One region of the Ruminococcus sp. OA3 genome, then DNA from elsewhere that is predicted to be linked to it. Evidence: predicted binding sites of a transcription regulator. Region 1 holds the regulator's gene; each other region holds the start of a gene.
What was found. Region 1 encodes NrdR, which represses ribonucleotide reductase genes. Its sites were predicted from a motif close to CACNANATNTNGTG; they were not measured.
Positions count from the first base shown of each region.

Region 2: a site for NrdR is predicted at 1,646-1,659, ahead of nrdD (anaerobic ribonucleoside-triphosphate reductase). Genes of this name have one in related genera too.
Region 3: a site for NrdR is predicted at 3,717-3,730, ahead of nrdJ (ribonucleoside-triphosphate reductase, adenosylcobalamin-dependent). Genes of this name have one in related genera too.

Region 1 is NZ_JAKNTO010000001.1:1,553,109-1,558,758, reverse strand. Features, by position in the region: gene MCG98_RS07055 (aminotransferase class I/II-fold pyridoxal phosphate-dependent enzyme) at 1-334, opposite strand, end outside; gene MCG98_RS07050 (ABC transporter ATP-binding protein) at 348-1,142, opposite strand; gene MCG98_RS07045 (ABC transporter permease) at 1,145-2,059, opposite strand; gene MCG98_RS07040 (ABC transporter substrate-binding protein) at 2,256-3,326, opposite strand; gene nrdR (transcriptional regulator NrdR) at 3,423-3,872, opposite strand; gene sigG (RNA polymerase sporulation sigma factor SigG) at 3,945-4,721, opposite strand; gene asnB (asparagine synthase (glutamine-hydrolyzing)) at 4,825-5,650, opposite strand, start outside.
Region 2 is NZ_JAKNTO010000001.1:75,934-81,583, reverse strand. Features, by position in the region: gene gatB (Asp-tRNA(Asn)/Glu-tRNA(Gln) amidotransferase subunit GatB) at 1-245, shown strand, start outside; gene MCG98_RS00420 (MATE family efflux transporter) at 245-1,588, shown strand; gene nrdD (anaerobic ribonucleoside-triphosphate reductase) at 1,737-3,872, shown strand; gene MCG98_RS00410 (PaaI family thioesterase) at 4,030-4,527, shown strand; gene secA (preprotein translocase subunit SecA) at 4,625-5,650, shown strand, end outside.
Region 3 is NZ_JAKNTO010000001.1:1,687,934-1,693,583, forward strand. Features, by position in the region: gene MCG98_RS07620 (PadR family transcriptional regulator) at 1-533, shown strand, start outside; gene MCG98_RS07625 (TetR/AcrR family transcriptional regulator) at 705-1,304, shown strand; gene MCG98_RS07630 (ABC transporter ATP-binding protein) at 1,393-2,238, shown strand; gene MCG98_RS07635 (ABC transporter permease) at 2,235-2,900, shown strand; gene MCG98_RS07640 (ABC transporter permease) at 2,911-3,624, shown strand; gene nrdJ (ribonucleoside-triphosphate reductase, adenosylcobalamin-dependent) at 3,797-5,650, shown strand, end outside.

The DNA.
Region 1 (5,650 bases):
TGCAGAGTGTAATCAGTTCACTCACACCATTCCCGGTATAAATATCATTCATTCCAACATTCGGGATCCTTTTCAGCTGGCAGTACTGCATGATTGCTTTTCTGGCCGCAAAAATCCCTCTTGAATCAGAATATCCCTGACTGTCACGCACTGACTGACGGATATCAAGGATCACTTCTTCCGGTGCCGAAAAGCCAAACGGCGCCGGATTTCCGATGTTCAGCTTCAGGATCTCAAGCCCGGCTTCTTCCATCCGTCCGGCCTCTTCCACGACAGGTCCCCTGACATCGTACAAAACATTGTCCAGCTTCGCCGATTTATCAAATGTTCTCATCGTCCTTTACTCCCTATGCCAGCATCATACGGTCATTCGCAAATTCTCCGCCGCTGGCCTGTTCAAATTTCTTAAGCAGATCTTCCACCTTCAGCTTTTTCTTTTCTTCGCCGTCCACATCATAGATAATCCTGCCCTCATGCATCATGACCAGACGATTGCCCATACGGATCGCATCCTTCATATTATGTGTGACCATCATCGCAGTCAGCTTCTGTTCCGATATTATGCTCTCTGTCAGTTCCAGCACCTTGGCTGCCGTCTTAGGATCGAGTGCCGCCGTATGCTCATCCAGCAGTAACAGCTTCGGCTGCTGCAGTGCCGCCATCAAAAGCGTCAGCGCCTGCCGCTGGCCTCCGGAAAGCAGACCCACCTTCGAAGTCATACGGTCCTCCAGACCCAGACCCAGAGTTTTTAATTCCTCATGGTACCGCGCTTTTTCCGCCCTGGTGATTCCCCACCGCAGCGTCCTCCGCTGGCCTCTTCGGTATGCCAGTGCCAGATTCTCCTGAATCTCCATCTGTGCAGCCGTGCCTTTCATGGGATCCTGAAATACCCGTCCGAGAAATTTTGCTCTTGCATACTCCGGCTTTCTTGAAATATTCTCACCGTCCAGAATGATTTTCCCGGAATCGATCGGATACACTCCCGCTATCATGTTCAGCATCGTTGATTTGCCGGCACCATTTCCGCCGATGATCGTCACAAAATCCCCCTGCCTCAGATGAAGGTCAATGCCTGTCAGCGCTTTCTTTTCATTGATCGTCCCTTTATTGAACGTCTTCTGTACATTCATTAGTTTTAACATGTCTATTTTCCCCCTTCAGAATAGGATTTTCTGATCCGCAGTTTCTCGATTGCCACCGGTATACACAGTGCAAGCGCAACTATGATCGCTGAAAGCAGTTTCATATCATTTGCACTCATGCCAAGCTGCAATACAATCGCACGAATCAGGAAATAGACAACCGAACCTACAATGGCCGAAGTCAGCTTGCTTCCAAAAGAGCGGAGCCGTCCCATCAGTACGTCACCGATAACTATTGCTGCAAGACCGATCACAATGGCACCCGTGCCATTGTTGATATCACCGTATTTCTGACTCTGACAGACCAGACCTCCTGAAAGGCCAACCAGACCGTTGCTGATCATCAGAGCCAGCATTTTTGTCTTTTTGATGTTGACACCCAGCGCCCTGATCATATCCTCATTGTTTCCTGTGGCACGGAGAGACGCTCCCAGCTCCGTTCCGAAAAACCAGTATAAAAGAGCAATACACAATACCGCGATCACTGCCCCGAGTATCATACTGGCATGAGTCTGTGAAAGCCCTGTCGCCTCCACCATCCATGAAAACACAGTATCTGATTTGAGCAGCGGAATATTGCTCTTTCCACCCATGATCCTGAGGTTTATAGACCACAGGGCAATCTGCGTCAGGATTCCCGCCAGAATTGCCGGTATCTCAAATACCGTATGCAGAAACCCTGTCACACCCCCTGCGATCACACCCGCCACCAGCGATACCAGAAGCGCTGCCACCGGATTCCAGCCATGTGCAACGATCAATGTGGCGCATACGCATCCCCCGAGCGCAAAGCTTCCATCAACTGTTAAATCTGCGATATCCAGAATTTTGAAGGTGATATAAACTCCCAGTACCATAATCCCCCAGAGAATTCCCTGTGATACCGCTCCCTGCATTGAAACAAAAAAACCACTCATATTTTTATCCTCCTACGTGTACGTGGTACCTTTTTTAAGAAAATACTTTCACGAAAACACAATGCTTCTCATTATTCTTTCGTCAAAATCTTTTCAGAGTTGAATAATCTTAAAGAACAGAAATACCAAGGGAGCCGAAGATGGCTCCCTTGGTCCAGTTGTTTTCCACTTTCGATACATTTGCTGCGCCTGTTTCTTACTCTTCGCTCCCTGTATCCAGTGCAGATAAGTCAAGTCCCAGTGCCTGCGCTGTCTCATCATTAACCTGCAGTTCACATTTTGATGCGTCCAGATAACCAATCGGTATTTCTGCAGGGCTCTTTCCATCCACAAGAATCTCTGCTGCCTGCTGTCCTGCCATGTAACCCAACTGATAATAGTCAATTCCGTAAGTAGCCAGACCGCCTTCTGTCACCATTCCGCCCTCACCGCAGATTACCGGCATCTTATTATCGTTAGCAATCATCGCTACCGTTGCCATACCTGCTGCAATAACATTATCCGTAGGAGCGTACAGAGCATCTACTTTTCCGATGGATGATTCTACAACGGACTGGATTTCATTTGATGAGGACACCGTGTAATCTTCGCACTCGATCCCCAGCTCTGCACATGCATCTTTAGCCATCTGCGCCTGAATCGCAGAGTTTGACTCAGCGGAGCAGTACAGAACACCAACTTTTTTCACATCAGGAAGAATCTGTTTCATCAGATCAATCTGTTCTTTAACCGGAGTCAGGTCAGATGTGCCGGTTACATTCCCGCCCGGAGCATCGTTGGATTCAACAAGTCCGGATTCTGCAGGATCTGTAACAGCTGTCAGAACTACCGGAATATCAGATGTTACGCCTGCAACAGCCTGTGCTGCCGGAGTTGCGATGGCAAAGATCAGGTCACTTCCATTATTCACCAGTGTCTGTGCAATTGTCTGGCAGGATGAAGCCTCTCCCGCTGCATTTTGCTGATCCGCCTCATACTGGATTCCCATTTCATCAAGTGCCGCAAAAAAACCTTTGTTGGATGCATCCAGCGCATCATGCTGTACATATTGGATGACACCGATCTTATATACAGTGCCGTCCCCTGTCTCTTTATTTTCTTCTTCAGCTGCGTCATCTGCTGCTTCTGCCGTAGGCGTAGTTTCGGCTGACTCATCTGCAGACTTGCTCTCATCGTTGCTCTTAGATCCGCATCCTGCGAACATTGCTGCCGCCAGCATTGCAGACAGACCAACAGCCAGAATTCTTTTCACTGTCTTGTTTTTCATATGATCCCTCTTTCCTCATTTTCTTTGGCGCTTTGACTCGCTAAAGTGCCAATCAATAACGCTTGAATTATAACATACTCTGACGGAAAGGGCAATCTATTTCAAAATCTTTTTGAGTTCATCCATAAACGTATTTACATCTTTAAACTCGCGATAAACGGATGCAAAACGCACGTACGCAACCGCCTCCAGGTCCTTGAGTTTATCCATCACAATTTCTCCGATCACGGAACTGGGGATCTCGCGTTCCTCCATATTAAAAATCTCAGTCTCGACTGAATCTATAAGGTCCGTTATTCTTTCTGCCGAAATCGGACGTTTATGGCATGCCCGAAGTACACCGGCCTCAATCTTTGCGCGGTCATACTGCTCCCTGTTCTGATCTTTCTTAATCACAATCAGCGGAATGGTCTCAACCTTTTCATATGTGGTGAAACGCTTTCCGCACTCATCACACATCCGGCGTCTGCGAATTGCATTACTGTCTTCCACTGGCCTTGAATCAACAACCCTGGTGTTATCCTGGTTACAAAATGGACATCTCATGCTCTTCCCCCTTTTTCGCTCTCCCATCACACAACTGTGAATATCATAACATTTTTCTTCTCTCTTTGCAAATTATGACAGATAATTTTTCATACTTCGCAGTGCGCTCTTTTCCAGGCGTGATACCTGTGCCTGAGAGATTCCTATCTCAGTTGCCACCTCCATCTGAGTCTTTCCTTCAAAAAACCGAAGCTGAATAATATGTTTTTCCCGTTCATTCAGTCTGTTCATCGCTTCCTGAAGAGACAGATCCTCAATCCAGTTTTCTTCTTTGTTCTTTTTATCGCTGATCTGGTCCATCACATACAGCGTATCTCCGCCTTCAGTATATACCGGTTCGTACAGACTCATAGGACTCTGGATCGCATCCAGCGCATATACGATATCTTCTTTCTGGATTCCTACCTCCTCGGCAATCTCTGCTATGGTCGGTTCACGCAGATTCTGCTTTACGTAGTTTTCTTTGGCGAAAATAGCTTTATATGCAATATCTCTCAGAGAGCGGCTCACACGAATACTGTTGTTATCCCTCAGATAACGCCGGATTTCTCCAATGATCATCGGCACGGCATACGTACTGAATTTGACGTTTAATGTCGTATCAAAGTTATCGATCGCCTTGATCAGTCCGATACAGCCGATCTGGAACAGATCATCGGCAGCCTCATTACTGTTGGAAAAACGTTTGATCACGCTTAAGACGAGACGCAAATTTCCTTTTATATATTTTTCCCTGGCCTCTTTATCCCCCTGTTTGATCTTTCGGAATAATTCTTCTTTTTCTTCATTGCTAAGTATCGGTAATTTTGATGTGTTGACTCCGCATATCTCAACTTTATTAAGCGCCATAACAAGAATCCTCCTAGAAGTTTTTTCTAGTAAAATGGTTCTCATTATGGCGCTTTGCTATGCGCATCCGGCTGAAATTTTACAAAGTTTTAGCCCTTGACAATCAAAAATTTTCCCTGTACCAAAGTAAAAAAAGGTATACTGTCCAGATTTTTCTGCTGTTATCCCTTTTCCCGTTTTTGTGTTGGTCCAGCAATACTGTCAGTCTGTCTTTTTCAAAAAATTTCTCTGCGGTTTCGCTCTCAAATTCCGCTCTCACGATTCCCTGATACGGTTCCTGCATCAGCCACTTTCGAAGAGGGACCGGAAATCCCAGTTTCCGCCTTTTGGATGTCTCCTGCGGGAGATATCCGCCGGAAACACTGCGGAAAAATGATTTCGTCTGTTTACGCGTAACTCTATGCCTTACAGGAACGGAAAATGCTGCTTTCGCGACTTCCTCATCCAGATAGGGAACTCTTACTTCGAGTCCATGTGCCATACTGATATGGTCCGATTTTCTCAGGATATCGCCGCGCATCCAGAAGTTAATGTCTATATACTGCATCCTGGTTATGTCATCAAGGCCTTCTGTTTCGGCATAATATGCCGCTGCAACATCCTGTTCCGTATATGTGACCAGTTCTTTGTTCTTCAGCAGTTCTTTAACTTCCTGGTTTTTGAATATATAGGCATTTCCTATAAAGCGTTCCTCCACGCTCTGTCCGGCCCTGATCAGATATTCCCTGCCTTTAAATGAAAACGGCAGACACTCCATCATTTGCCGCAGGCGGCGCCGTATCTTTGCCGGCACGATACGCACAAATGGTTCCAGCGCCAGTGCAGACTGGTAGATGTTATACCCCCCGAACAGTTCATCTGCCCCCTCCCCGGAATAAACGACTTTAACATCCCTTGCCGCCAGTTCACAGAGATAGTAAAGTGGTATG
Region 2 (5,650 bases), 1.5 Mb from region 1:
AAATATTTGATGAAAATATAGATCCGGATGTGTATGTAGAAGAGAAGGGGCTGAAAACAGTCAATGATGAGGCTGCACTCCGCAGTGCAATAGAAGAGATCATCGCTGCAAATCCACAGTCTGTGGAAGATTACCACAACGGAAAGGAGAAGGCGGTTGGCTTCCTTGTAGGGCAGACGATGAAGGCCATGAAAGGAAAAGCAAATCCGGCTATGGTCAATCGGATCCTGAAAGAATTATTGTAATGGAGAAAAAACAATTTTATAAAATGGTGTTTTCCCTGGTTCTGCCTATGGCGGTGCAGAACCTGATCAACGTCGGTGTGACAGCGGCCGACGTCATTATGCTGGGAAGAGTTGGAGAGACGGCGCTATCGGCGGCGTCTCTTGCAAACCAGATCAGTTTCATACTCAATCTGCTTATGTTTGGACTTACCTCAGGTGCAGCTGTGCTGACGGCACAATACTGGGGGAGGAAGGATACACGTACCATAGAAAAAGTGATGGGAATATCTTTCCGCTTTGCGATCATTGTGGGGCTGCTGTTTGGTGCGGCGGCATTTTTTATACCGCAAAAACTGATGCTCATTTTTACGAGAGAGGATATTATCATAGCTGAAGGAATCCGTTACCTCAGGATCGTAGCATTTTCTTATCTGCTGATGTCGGTCAATATGGTATATCTGAATCTGTTGCGAAGTGTGGAGCGTGTTCTCGTCGGTATGGTTACCTATGCCGTGTCTCTGCTGGTCAATGTTATCGTCAATGCTATTTTCATATTCGGCCTGTTGGGAGCGCCCAGTCTTGGGACGGCGGGTGCGGCTATCGGGACACTGACGGCACGCTGTATAGAACTGGTGATCATTTTGCTGTATGACAGAAAGTATAACGATGTGCTCAAAGTTCGGATACGTGACATTTTTGTCAGGGATCGCGGGCTCAGGCGGGATTTTATCCGCTATGCAATGCCTGTCGCTGCAAACGAGCTGATATGGGGTTCCGGCATGGCGATGATCAGCGCGGTCATGGGACATCTGGGAGGCGCAGCCGTAGCAGCCCACTCAGTGGCACAGACGAGCAGGCAGCTGGCTATGGTTGTGTCACTTGGACTGTCAGGTGCAGCGGCTATTATTCTGGGAAAGACGATCGGGGAGGGACGCAGGGACCTTGCAAAAGTGTATGCATCCCGGTTCATGAAGCTATCGCTGTTCGTCGGAATTGCCGGGGGACTCTTTATCTTTTTTGTGATTCGGCCTGTTGCGAATGCTTTTCTGGTGCTGACTCCTGAGGCCCGGGAATTTCTGGGATATATGATGTTCATCATGTCCTATTTCTGTGTGATACAGAGTGTTTCCTGCACAGTCATCGTGGGAATCCTCCGGTCCGGAGGTGATACACGGATCGGACTGATACTGGATGTCTGGGGACTCTGGGGCTGTTCCATCATACTCGGTGCTATTGCGGCGTTTGTCCTGAAATTACCGGTCCCCGTCGTCTATGCCCTGATCACGTGTGATGAGGCGGTGAAGTTTCTGCCGGCATTTAAGAGGTATCGTTCCTATAAATGGCTGAAGGATGTAACACGCTAAAAGTCTGAAAATAATTTGGGACTTTATTTTCTACAGGGTGCATGCTATACTGGTTGATACAAGATATAGTGATAAAAAACTTATTTAACACTGAAAAACACAAGATATTGAAAAAAGAAAAGCATCAGTGAAAAAGGAGATAGGGGAAATGGTATACATTATAAAAAAGGACGGGACGAGAGAACCATTTAATGCGGACAAGATTGTCAGGGCAGTCAACAAGTCGGCAGGGAGGATTCTGTATGAGTTCACAGATGAGGAGATTGCATTCATCTGTAAATATGCGACGGAGAAGGCAGAAAGACTCGGGAAGAAAGAACTGCCTATCCAGGATATGCACAATATCGTTGAAGGTGCGCTGGAAGAGGTCAACCCTGCTGTTGCAAAGAGTTACCGTGATTACCGGAACTACAAGATAGATTTCATACATATGATGGATGATGTGTATACAAAGAGCCAGTCCATCCGCTATATCGGCGATAAGAGCAATGCCAATACGGACAGTGCACTTGTGGCTACAAAGCGGAGCCTGATCTTCAATGAACTGAACAAAGAACTGTACCGAAAATTTTTTATGAACCGCAACGAACTGCAGGCATGCAAGGATGGCTACATTTATATCCATGACCAGTCTGCCCGTCTTGACACGATAAACTGTTGTCTGTTTGATGTGGCAACGGTGCTGAAAGACGGATTTGAGATGGGGAATGTCTGGTATAATGAACCGAAGACTCTGGACACGGCATTCGATGTAATGGGAGATATTATCCTGAGCACTGCGGCACAGCAGTACGGTGGATTTACAGTCCCGGAGGTGGATAAGATCCTTGGGCCTTATGCACAGAAAAGCTATGATAAGTATTATGCAGAATTTCTGAAATACGCAGATAAGAGCTGGACCGGAAGAGAAGAAAAAGCAATGGAATACGCCATGGACAAGGTTCGCAGGGATTGTGACCAGGGATGGCAGGGCATTGAATATAAACTTAATACGGTGGGGTCCTCCAGAGGAGACTATCCGTTTGTGACTGTGACGATCGGGCTTGGAACGGAGCATTTTGAGAAGATGGTCTCTCTGTCACTGCTGGAGGTCCACAAGGGGGGACAGGGGAAAAAAGGTCATAAAAAACCGGTTCTATTCCCCAAAATCGTCTTTCTGTTTGATAAACACTTGCACGGGCCTGGCTGTCCGTGCGAAGAAGTGTTCGAGGCGGGGGTTTCCTGCTCGGCTAAGACGATGTATCCTGACTGGCTGTCTATGACCGGAAAAGGATATATTTCGAGTATGTATAAACAGTATGGCCGCGTGATCAGTCCCATGGGTTGCCGGGCATTTCTGAGCCCATGGTATGAACGGGGGGGCATGAATCCTGCTGATCCGGACGACAAACCGGTATTTGTGGGGAGATTCAATATCGGTGCTGTCAGTCTGCATCTTCCTATGATCCTTGCGAAATCACGTTCTGAAAACCGTGATTTTTACGAGGTGCTGGACTTTTATCTGGAAATGATCCGTCAGCTGCATATCCGCACATATGATTATCTGGGCGAGATGAGAGCATCTACGAATCCTCTTGGCTACTGTGAAGGCGGCTTCTATGGAGGGCATCTGAAACCTTCGGATAAGATACGTCCGCTTCTGAAACCTATGACGGCGTCGTTTGGTATCACGGCGCTCAATGAGCTGCAGGAGCTGTATAATGGAAAGTCCATTGCAGAGGACGGGCAGTTTGCGCTTGAGGTGCTGCAGTATATCAACGATAAAGTTGCAAAATACAAACTCGAAGACGGGATTCTCTATGCGATATACGGGACGCCTGCGGAGAGTCTGTGTGGATTACAGGTGGAACAGTTCCGGAAAATGTACGGAATTGTCCGCGGTGTATCTGACCGTCCTTATGTCAGCAACAGTTTCCACTGCCACGTGACCGAGGATATCACCCCGATTGAGAAACAGGATCTGGAAGGACGATTCTGGGAACTGTGCAACGGCGGGAAAATTCAGTATGTGCGCTATCCGATCGATTATAATGTTGAGGCGATCAAAGCCCTTATCTACCGTGCAATGGATCTTGGCTATTATGAAGGCGTCAACCTCTCGCTTGCGTACTGCGATGACTGTGGTCATCAGGAACTGGAGATGGATGTGTGTCCGGTCTGCGGTTCCACAAATCTGACTAAGATTGACCGTATGAACGGCTATCTGTCATACAGCCGTGTTCACGGTGATACCAGACTGAATGACGCCAAGATGGCGGAGATTGCGGAGAGAAAATCCATGTGATCCTGGAATATAAGCCTGTTGTGATGTGGCCGTATGGTGAATCGGTCACAGAACAGCAGGCTTTTCAATCTTTACAGAATTCCTTGTAATTTCTGCAAGCTGTGTTATAATTCGATTCATGGCGGCAACAGGAAGAGAAATCTGGAGGAATTGTACGATGGAAACAGAAATAATAATTGCATACAGAGACAAAATAAAGAATGCAGGGCCTTCCGCGCAGGAGTCTTTATTCCGGGAGATGGCGGAAGCAGTGCTCAGTCACCGGAGGGGGGCCAACTCCGGAATCATGCAGATGATGAAGATGGAACTGGCTGAATGCAGTTACAGGGAGCAGAGTATCACCCTGCGTTTTCCGGTAGAACACTGGCAGCTGAATCCGCTGAATACAATGCACGGAGGACTCTCCGCGACAGCGTGTGACAGTACAGGAGGCCTGCTGACCCGCATTGCGGCATTTACGGGGATAACTCCGACGGTTTCACTGAATATGAATTATCTTTCCCCCATTCTGGAGAACACACATCTGATGATTAAAGCCAGGGTGGAACATCTTGGGAAGACTTTAGTACAGATTTCCATGGACGGGTGGATTGAGGAGACCGGGAAACCGGCGGTGATGGCGACGGGTATCTATATGCCGAAGGCATCCGCGTAAAGCAGAGTTCACGAAAATATGATTGTTTTACTCTGTTAAAAGTGCTAAAATAGAAACGTATGTATAAATATGAAGATTTCAGGAGCGAATTACGATAATGAAAATAATCGAGAAAGTATTTGGAACGCACAGTTCCCGTGAGGTAAAACGTATTCTGCCGCAGGTCGATCAGATTGAGGCTCTTCGTCCGGCGATGCAGGCGCTTAGTGACAGTGAACTGCGGGATAAAACACGTGAATTTAAAGAGCGGCTTGAGAAGGGTGAGACGCTTGACGATCTGCTGGTAGAGGCGTATGCAGTTGTTCGTGAAGCGGCAAAGCGTGTACTGAACATGGAGCATTACCGCGTTCAGCTGATCGGAGGTATTATTTTACACCAGGGCCGTATTTCTGAGATGAAAACCGGTGAAGGTAAGACACTTGTCTCCACACTTCCTGCCTATCTGAATGCGCTGGAAGGAAAAGGCGTTCATATCGTTACCGTTAATGACTATCTGGCACACCGTGATGCTGAATGGATGGGAAAAGTCCATGAATTTCTGGGGCTGACGGTAGGCGTTGTATTGAATTCCATGAAAAGTGATGAGCGCAGGGCGGCTTACGCCTGTGATATCACATACGTGACTAACAACGAACTTGGATTTGACTATCTGCGTGATAATATGGTTATTTATAAAGAACAGCTGGTGCAGAGAGATCTGCATTATGCGATCATTGATGAGGTTGACTCTGTTTTGATCGACGAAGCGAGAACGCCGCTTATTATCTCCGGACAGAGTGGGAAATCCACCAAACTGTATGAAGTCTGCGATATCCTTGCAAGGCAGCTGGAGCGCGGTGAGGCCAGTGGTGAGATGACGAAGATGGTCGCGATTATGGGTGAGGAGATCACAGAGACCGGTGATTTTATCGTGAATGAAAAGGATAAGATCGTAAACCTGACGGAAGAAGGTATCCGCAAAGTCGAAAAATTCTTCAGTATTGAGAACCTTGCTGACCCCGAGAACCTGGAAATTCAGCATAATATTATTCTTGCTCTGCGTGCGCACAACCTGATGTTTAAAGATCAGGATTACGTTGTGAAAGATGAACAGATATTGATCGTTGATGAATTTACCGGGCGT
Region 3 (5,650 bases), 130 kb from region 1:
CAACCATTGATTTGATCGTATTAGGAATATTGAAGAAAGAATCACTTAGTGCCTATGATATTCAAAAACTGGTTGAGTACCGCAATATCTCAAAGTGGGTAAAAATCAGTACGCCCTCGATCTATAAAAAAGTTATTCAGTTGGAAAACAGGGGGTATATCAAAGGAAATACTGTTAAGGAGGGCAAAATGGCGGAGAAGGCGGTCTATACTCTGACGGAGGAGGGAGAAAAGCAATTTAAAAAGCTAATGCTTCAGATTGCATCGAAACCAATTCATATGTTTCTGGATTTTAATGCCGTGATCGTAAATCTGGCCAGTGTGACTCCTGAGGAACAAAGAGCTTGCCTGACGAACATAGAGGACAATGTAAAAGTTATGAAAACGTACATGGAAGAAAATATCCGTCTGAAAGAACATGTAACTGACATTCCGGAGACCGGAAGGGCGGTGTTACAGCAGCAGTATATACTGGCAGAGGCAATGGAAGCCTGGATCGCATCGCTGAGAGAAAGCTTTGAAAATCAGAGGTGATAAGGAATGCGGCATCTCTTTGCTTCAGAAATATCTGCGGGGGCGCTGCCGTGACAGAAGATGACGTATAATTTCTGACAGGAGGTAAAGAGTCTGCCACGGAGGATCCGTGTTGACAATACTTTAAAATGGATATATAATGACTGAATACAACGAAATAGTCAAAAAGGGGTGGCTTGTTTGCCAAAATGTTATTCGGATCAGGAAAGAGCATATATCGTGAAGAGGCTGAAGGAAGAGGCGGCAAAATGCCTCTCCCAGTATGGAGTCCGGCATACGACGGTGGATGAACTCGTAAAGCGTGTTAAGATTCCCAAAGGAACATTTTATCTCTTTTATAAATCCAAAGAACTGCTGTTATTTGATGTTATACTGGAACAGCATGAGCTGATTGAGCAGGAGATTTTCCAGGCAGTCAGCAGTATTGAGCCCGACAGACTTACAGCAGATCAGTTGACGGATATGCTGCTGAGGATTTATACAATCGCTGCAGAGGCACCTGTTCTGAGAATGCTCAATTCTGATGAGGTGGAGATTCTGGCGCGCAAACTGCCTGAGGATGTTGTGGAAGCGCATCTGGGGCACGACAGTACCATGAGTGAAAAATTGTTGTCCATGCTTCCTGTAAAAACTGGAGTGGATGCAAAGGCATTGGGTGCGGCATTTCGTGCCATCTACATGGCAACATTGCATAAAGAAGAGATCGGTGAACCGTATTATGAGGGCGCACTGCGATACCTCATTCGCGGGTTAGTCGTACAGTTACTGTAAATCAGTCCGGCAGTTTATATTGCCGGACTACAAAAAAATCATATTTTGACTATTTAATTCTAAATGGTCAAATAGTCTGGAGAGGATTATGATTGAAGTGAGGAACCTTTCTTTCAGCTATACGAAGAAGCCATTTATAACCGACCTGAACTTTTCTGTCGGAAGAGGAGAAATTTTCGGCTTTTTGGGTCCATCCGGTGCGGGGAAAAGTACGTTGCAGAAAATATTGATCGGAATGCTCCCTGACTACCATGGGAGCGTGGTGGTCAATGGAACAGAGTGCAGACACCGGGGGAGTCATTTTTATGAGGACGTCGGGGTGGACTTTGAATTTTCCACCATGTATGAAAAACTTACGGCAAAAGAGAACCTCCGTTTTTTTGGATCTCTGTATGAAAAACAGCCGCGTTCAATTGATGAGCTTTTATCTGCGGTAGGACTAGAGCGAGAGGGAGGTAAGCGCGTATCGGAATATTCCAAGGGAATGAAAGCACGGCTGAACTTTATAAAAGCCCTGCTGCACGATCCCGTGCTGCTCTGCCTTGATGAGCCTACAAGCGGGCTGGACCCGGCGAACAGCCGTGTCATGAAAGATTTGATCCGCAGGGAGAAAGAGCAGGGGAAAACGATTCTGCTCACCACGCATAATATGCAGGACGCCGCGGAGCTGTGTGACAGAGTGGCATTCATTGTAAATGGTAAGATCATGGCGCTTGACAGCCCTCACAGTCTGATCATGTTAAGGGGAGCTGCAAGGGTAGCGTATACCTGGACTGAACATGGGGAACACCAGGCGGAGTGCCCGCTTGACGGGCTGTCTCAGGATAAAAGATTACAGACGCTGATCAGGGAAAATCGTCTGCAGTCGATTCACAGCAGTGAACCTACGCTGAATGATATATTCATCGATATAACGGGGAGGACACTGGTATGAGACTATGGAGCCTGACATTGTGGGATATGCGTTTTCAGTTTAAATATGGCTTTTATTTTCTATATGCTATTCTGACGGTATTTTACGTCGCAGTATTGTCTGCGATGCCGGAATCATGGCAGGAAAAAGTGGCTCCCATTCTGATTTTTTCCGACCCGGCAGCGATGGGCCTGTTCTTTATGGGGGCGATCATTCTGCTTGAAAAAAGTCAGAGAGTCTCTTTGGCTTTCGCCGTTATGCCGGTTCGTGCCATGGAATATGTGGCGGCCAAGGTACTCTCTCTGAGTGTGATATCTGTGGCTGTGGCAGCAGTGCTTGCAGCAGCAGCAGATACGGTTACAAGATCTGTTGTGCTTGCAGGAACTGCGGTATCATCGGTGATTTTTACACTTCTGGGAATTATTGTGTCGACGAAAATAAACAGCCTTAATCAGTTCATACTCTGGATCATGCCGGTTGAGCTTATCAGCTTCCTTCCGGCAGTACTGCATATACTGGGAATTACAACGGATGTACTGCGGTACTATCCTGCGGTCATCTGTATGAACATGATGGACGGGTATATACCTTCGGCAATGGAAATACTGATTCTTGCAGTGCTGACCGGGGTACTCCTGTCTGCGGCGCAAAGCTGTGTGCTGAAAATGTGGAGAAATGCATGAGGGGTGAATTATGAAAGCGATAAGGTTGTGTTTCATACAGATGATTCGTTTTATAAGGCGTGATATGATGCTGTTTGCCGCGTGTTTTGCCCCGGTTCTTTGCGGGCTGTTCTTTAGATTCGGAATGCCTCTGCTGGAGGAGGTGCTCACGGGCTGGCTTGCCAGACCAAGTGTGTTTACCCCGTACTACGGACTGCTGGATATGTTTTTTTCCATGCTGTCTCCGGTTATGTTTTGCTTTGTGGCTGCGATGGTAGTTCTGGAAGAAACAGATGACCATATCGCAGGTTATCTGTTTATCACAACGCTGGGAAGGAAAGGGTATCTGGCGTCCCGGCTTGGCGTACCAGCTGCGATCGCGTTTGCCGTCACACTGGTTCTTCTTCCGGTTTTCAGACTGACAGAGCTTTGCATGTGGGAGATCCTGTTTTTAAGCGCCGGAGGGGTACTGCAGGGCATCATTATCGCACTGCTGATCGTCTCGGTGTCATCAAATAAGCTGGAAGGACTGGCAGCGGCAAAATTGTCGACGCTTATGACGCTGGGTGCTTTGGTGCCTTATTGTGTTCCGGATCATATACAGTATCTTTTTTCACCGCTTCCCTCTTATTGGATTGGAAAAGCAGTCTGTGACCAGTCAGTCATCTGGATGTTGCCGGCAGTTGTCTCATCTCTGGGGTGGATCGGGGTTATGATGAGAAGATTTCTGAGAAAACTGGCGTGAATTATGGAATTAAATAGCAGCTGGCTGAGAAATACTAATGTAATGATGCCTTCTGCATAAATTTTCCTGTTGTTAATTCTTTGTAAGTGATATACTATATATGGTGTGATAAATGGAAAAAAACACAAAATATGGAAATATGAGACTTGAACGTTATAACAGGAGGATGTAGATGAATGTAAGAAAGCGAAGCGGAAAGGTTGTTCCTTTTAACGCGGATTTTATATCGAGGGCGATTGCGCTTGCTTCGGCTGCGGCGGGAGAGATGGATCAGCCTATGGTGCAAAAAGCTACTGAGCTTACGGTGAGCAGACTGAAAGATATGGAAACGGACGTCTTAGATATAGAAAAAATCCAGGATACGGTGGAGGAGACGCTGTTTGAACAGAAATACTATAAAACGGCAAAAGCATACATTTTATACCGAATAGAGAAGGATAAAGAACGTGCCGGCGGGAGCTGGGAAGACGGGCTTTTGGACAGAGAGTTTTTGAGCACTTATAAACATGCACCGAACCCTATGGAACAACTCGGATCTTTCGTATACACCCGTACTTATTCCAGATATCTGCCTAAGTTTGGACGGCGTGAATTCTGGTGGGAGACGGTGCGGCGTGCCGTAGAGTATAACTGCTCATTGGCACCCACTTCAAAAGACGAGGCCAGGAAGCTGTACGATAATATTTATCATCTGCGTCAGTTTTTATCGGGACGGACACTCTGGGTTGGAAATACCCCTGTAGCAGATGCCTATCCCATGGCAAATTACAACTGTGCATTTGAGGTGATTGATGATTTCAGTGCCTATCATGATCTGTTTTATCTGCTGATGGTAGGAAGTGGCGTGGGAGTGAGGGTATTGAAAGAAGATGCCGAAAGACTTCCAAAGATCCGCACGGATATTGAGATACTGCACAAGGCATACGACGGCTGCCCGCCACAGGACCGCCTGGAATTTACAGATCTGACTTTCACTAAGGACACGGCAGTTCTGTCTGTCGGTGATTCAAAGGAGGGGTGGGCTCAGGCTCTGAGTCACTATTTCGATATACTGAGTAATCATGAATACAGTAAAATACGGGAGATTGTGGTAAATTATGATTCGATCCGTCCCAGAGGAGAAAGATTGAAAACCTTTGGAGGGACAGCCAGCGGTCATGAGTCTATGATGGCAATGCTGGGAAAAATACACAGGGTAATACGGGCTGCCGGGGACAGAGATAAGGCTGCACGGACACAGCTGCAGCCCATCGACCTGCTGGACATCGCCAATATTATCGGTGAAAATGTAGTCTCCGGAGGAGTACGGAGGACATCAGAGATTGGTCTTATAGATGCAGACGATCAGGTGTGTATCAAAGCAAAGAGCAATCTGTACCGCCAGATCAACGGACGGTGGGAGCTGGATCAGTCCATCGCCCACAGACAGATGAGCAACAATTCGATCTATTATAAGAAAAAGCCATCCAGAGAACAGCTTCACTGGCATATGCAGCAGATGCGCTACTCCGGGGAACCGGGATGGATCAATGAGGAGGCCGGAAAGAAGCGCCGGCCGAATTTTAACGGATGCAACCCGTGCGGGGAAGTACTTATGGACAGTCACGGACTCTGCAATCTGACGACACTGAATGTCATGGGATTTGTTCGGGATGGTAAGCTGGATGAGCAGGCATTGCTGGAGGCACAGAGGCTGTCAGCCAGAGCCGGATACCGCATGACCTGCCGTGACCTGGAGATACACCGCTGGAATACTGTACAGAAAAGAGACCGCCTTTTGGGCTGTTCGATGACTGGGTGGCAGGATATGGTCAACGCTACGGGGATGTCTGTGGAAAATCAAAGGAAGCTTCTTGATAAACTTCGCAGAGAAGCTCATGAAGCGGCAGAACAGCTCGCCGACAGACTGGGCACCGGAAAACCGCTGCTGGTGACAACCATCAAACCGGAGGGGACGTTGTCCCTGCTGCCGACAGTTTCAAGCGGTGTTCATTATTCACATTCTCCTTACTATATAAGGAGGGTA